DNA from 2 places in the Halomonas sp. AOP7-E1-9 genome. Region 1 is predicted to be linked to the other one. Evidence: predicted binding sites of a transcription regulator. Region 1 holds the regulator's gene; the other holds the start of a gene.

Region 1 (2,206 bases):
TGCCCAAGCGAGGCGGAAGCTGCTCAGCCAAGTCACCATAGGTTTCGAGGTAGCCAGAAAGAACGGTTAGCGGCGTACGCAGCTCATGGGAGACGTTGGCCACGAAGTCTCTGCGCATCTGCTCAAGGCGGTGCAAACGAGTGATATCCCGCGCCATCACCAGGCGCTCATCGTCGCCATACAAGGTAATTTGGTATTGCAGAATGCTGCGCTCATCAATGGGTGAGGTCAGCGTAAGCGGTTCGCTGTAATCGCGGGCGTTGAAGTAGCTGATAAAGCGTGGGTCACGCAACAAATTGGTAATGTGCTGGCCACGATCGTGCGCGGTTTGTAGGCCCAGCATATCCGTCGCTGCACTGTTCCACCACTCCAAATCACCGTGGCGGTCGAGCATTACCACGCTGTCGCGCATGGCCTCTGAGGATTCCTGGATACGCGCAAGCGTAGACCGCAATCGACCTTGTGTAATGCGCTGGCTTTTTTGGTAGCGGTAAAGACGATCAAGCAAATCCCCCCACATGCCACCCGCAGCCGGGGGCTCGTTATGAGGGTTAAGGGTTAACCATTGAAAGAGGACGCGCAGTTGGCGTAAATGGTAAAAAAGACAAACGGCCAACCCGGCTGCCAAGCCAAGGCCCGCTGAGCCTAGCAGCCACCCCAGGCAAACACCTATGGTCGCTAACCAGGCAATACGCCAAAGCTCACGGCTCCATAGGCGCACTGTTACACCCGGGCTGAGAAACGATAACCGGTACCCCGTACCGTCTGAATCAGGTTTTGATGCACATCGCCTAACGCCTTACGCAAGCGCCGAATATGTACATCCACTGTGCGTTCTTCAACATACACATTGCCGCCCCATACCTGGTCCAGCAGTTGGCTGCGCGTATAGGCTCGCTCCTGGTGGGTCATAAAGAACTGCAGCAGGCGATATTCAGTGGGCCCCATTTCCAACGCCTTGCCATGCGCACTAACACGGTGGCTGACGGGGTCGAGTAGAAGGCCGTTAATTTCGATGGGGTCTTCTACGCCACGCGGAGTGGTGCGTCGCAATACGGCTTTCAAGCGCGCGACCAACTCACGGGGCGAGAAGGGTTTGGTGATATAGTCGTCCGCGCCCGCCTCAAGGCCTTGAATCTTATTGTCTTCCTCACCCTTGGCGGTGAGCATAATAATCGGCATTTCGGCGGTGGCTTCTTCACGCTTAAGGCGTCGCGCCAACTCAATACCACTGGTACCTGGCATCATCCAATCCAGAAGCAGTAAGTCAGGCTGATGGTCAACGACTAACGCGTGGGCATCCTGGGCGTTATCCGCTTCAAGCACGCGATAGTCAGCCATTTCCAGCGCCACTGCGATCATTTCGCGAATAGGTGCTTCATCATCGACAATCAAAACGGTCTTGGCGGTCATTCCAGGGCCTCACGGTGCTCAATGAAAGGTAATTCAATGACATCTCAGTGACAATAACACCATGACTTGATGACACTTATATGACAATAGCCAATAACAAGAACGAATGACAGGCGCTAATCACGCTTTGCTAGAGCGGCCCGGCCACTGGCCACCAACTTAGCGCAATGCCGGCAAAAACCAGCAGCCCTGACCAGTAATTATTCAAAAAAGCCTGAAAACACGGGTCGCGTTCACGATGCCGAATCAGGCGCTGTTGATGAATAAAGGTGGCCGCCATACCGGCAAGGCCCAGCCAGAAAAAACCACCCAGCCCCATACGAACACCCACAAAGGCTAACAGCACCAACGTCGCCAGTTGCAGTAACCCAATCATCAAGCGGTCTGCACTGCCAAACAGCACCGCCGTTGATTTAATACCAATTTTTAGGTCATCGTCACGGTCGACCATGGCGTATTGGGTATCGTAAGCAACCGTCCACAGTACGTTCGCAAAAAACAGCAACCAGGCTTCCACAGGTACATATCCCAGCACCGCCCCAAACGCCATGGGGATTGCCCACGAAAAAGCCGCCCCCAGCACCACCTGAGGAAGATGGGTGTAACGCTTCATAAAGGGGTAGATAAACGCCAGGACCACGCCACCAATCGACAGCAGCACCGTAAACCAGTTGGTCAGCAGCACTAACACAAACGCAACAGTGACCAGCCCAATAAACAGCAGTTTGGCTTCGGTTTCACTGATTCGCCCCGTCGCCAGTGGACGATGTTTCGTGCGCTTAACGTGGCCATC
Region 2 (2,206 bases), on a different contig from region 1:
TACAACGGTACCAGCTCACGCGTGTGGGTATCGGAATGCCAACGTACCAAGGGTAGCGCGCCAGCACCCTGATTAACGATCGGGCTATAGGCATTCACATCAGAGTCAGGACCTTGAAGCAAACCGTTACCGTGATCAGTCGTTACAATGATCAAGGTATCGTCCCAGGAACTGTTGTTTTCTACCCACTCAACGGCCGCTTCCACAGCTTCGTTGAAGTCGATTTGCTCTTCGATAATACGCGGCAGGTTGTTAGCGTGAGCAGCCCAATCCACAGCGCCACCCTCAACCATCAGGAAAAAGCCATTTTCGTTGCCGTTTTCACTGGCATTGAGCACGTTCAAAGCGCCGCCCGTCAGTGTGGCAAGGCTTGGTGACGTATCCAGTAGATTACCGCCGGTTACGCCGGGGCGGCTGTATTGCAGCGTCTGAATGTTCTGCACCAGGCCCAGTACTTTGTCCTTGGGAAGATCCAACTCACCAGCAGCCAGAGCTTCAAAATCGTCCTTGCTTTCGATAAAGGCGTAATCCGTTTCGCCGCCTACCAAGCGCTGGTAGGTCTCTTCGCCACCGATAAAGCGGAAATCGCTCTCACCGGGGTTATCGACATGCTCGCCGGCTGCATCGTAATAGGGGTGCCCGGTACCGATGGCGACAGTGGCAAGGCCAGAATCGACAATTTCGCGGCCAATGGCTCTATAGTCGTTGCGGCTTACGTTATGGGCCATGAAACCGGCAGGCGTCGCGTGGGAGACCTGCACCGATGAGACAACACCCAGAGCGCGGCCGCTATCAACAGTGTATTCGCCAATATGCTTAAGCGGCTCATCATCGTTGGACCAGTTGATGGCGCTGTTATAGGACTTATGGCCTGAAGCCAGCGCCGTTGCCGCTGCCGCGCTGTCGGTGTAATCAGCCCGAGCGTAGTCGTAACCGGCAAAGTAGCCCTTGTAGTTACCCAGGCTACCTTCGTAAACGGTATCTACCGCCTCGTCGTTCCAGAGCTCGGCTGGTTCAAACGTAACCGTACCGTCATCACTCTTGGTGGGCGTGGTAGAGGTGTTTAACGGATGCGTTGCCATGAAAAGCTGTGTGTCAAACTCATCATAAACTTCATGGCCCAGCGCGCCGTGACGGAAGTAACTTGCCGCACGGAACGTCTCGATACCGGTACCGTCGGTGATCATCAAAATAACGTTCTTAGCTGTATTTTCCTGCGCTAATACCGGCGTAGCCATGACCGATGCCAGTGCCAACGTGAGTGCGTTGCGCGTAAAGTTCTTCATTTTCATCCCTAAAATAAATTTAGCTAATTTGATATCCAACAAATCGTAGCGCCTAAAAATGTCATTTTCATGACTGCTAATGAAGGTAAGTCAATTATTTCTAATAAACATGAATCGCAATCAGTAGCCGATCCGTAAAACTGTTCATTGCGGGTTTCTCCTGAGTAACGCTTGCACGCTTGGTCACAACGCATATACTGTATATATATACACAAATATAGAAAGAGGCAGGTGTATGGCGTCTCTCGGCAAATCACCAATACGGCCTCCCGTGCACAAAGGCCGCGGGGCAACCTATGACCCGCACAACCGCTTTGCCCCAACCCATAGCGTGGCAGAAGACGACGGATGGTGGCGCGAAGAGACTTCCCCCACACGGGCAACTGAAGTACGCGAAGAAACCAGTAAGAGTGCGCTTTCCTGGAACCGGTCGCCAGACTTGCCTTTTGATCGCTCATTGAACCCTTACCGAGGTTGCGAACATGGCTGTGTTTACTGCTATGCCCGCCCTTCTCATGCCTATTGGGATCTGTCCCCGGGGCTTGATTTTGAAACCAGGCTGATTGCCAAAAATGGCCTGGTGGAGCAATTAAGTGAGGAGTTTTGCAAGCCTGGATACGTCTGCCGACCAATCAATCTCTCTGGTAATACCGATTGTTACCAGCCACTAGAAGCCAAGCGCCACTTAACGCGCCAGTTGCTTGAGCTATTATTGGCTTGCCGCCATCCAGTCACTATTGTGACCAAAAGCACGTTAGTGTTACGGGATATGGATCTGCTGGCTGAGATGGCCGAACACCGCCTGGTGCGCGTATTTATTAGCCTGACCAGCCTAGACGCCAATATGAAACGCACGCTGGAACCTCGTGCGGCCTCTCCTCAAGCGCGTTTAAAAGTTATCCGTGAGCTGAATACTGCTG

The links. The regulator PhoB, encoded in region 1, activates phosphate uptake and scavenging genes when phosphate is short. The targets are predictions, from matches to a motif close to TGTCATANNNNTGTCANA.
Region 2: the regulator PhoB is predicted to act here: its motif matches at 1,344-1,361, upstream of ACT3R4_RS12395 (alkaline phosphatase).

What each region holds. Positions count from the first base shown of each region.
Region 1 covers NZ_JBQSVC010000004.1:79,263-81,468, forward strand. Annotated here, with positions in the region: gene phoR (phosphate regulon sensor histidine kinase PhoR) at 1-721, opposite strand, end outside; gene phoB (phosphate regulon transcriptional regulator PhoB) at 724-1,413, opposite strand; gene ubiA (4-hydroxybenzoate octaprenyltransferase) at 1,544-2,206, opposite strand, start outside.
Region 2 covers NZ_JBQSVC010000022.1:491-2,696, forward strand. Annotated here, with positions in the region: gene ACT3R4_RS12395 (alkaline phosphatase) at 1-1,286, opposite strand, end outside; gene ACT3R4_RS12400 (PA0069 family radical SAM protein) at 1,522-2,206, shown strand, end outside.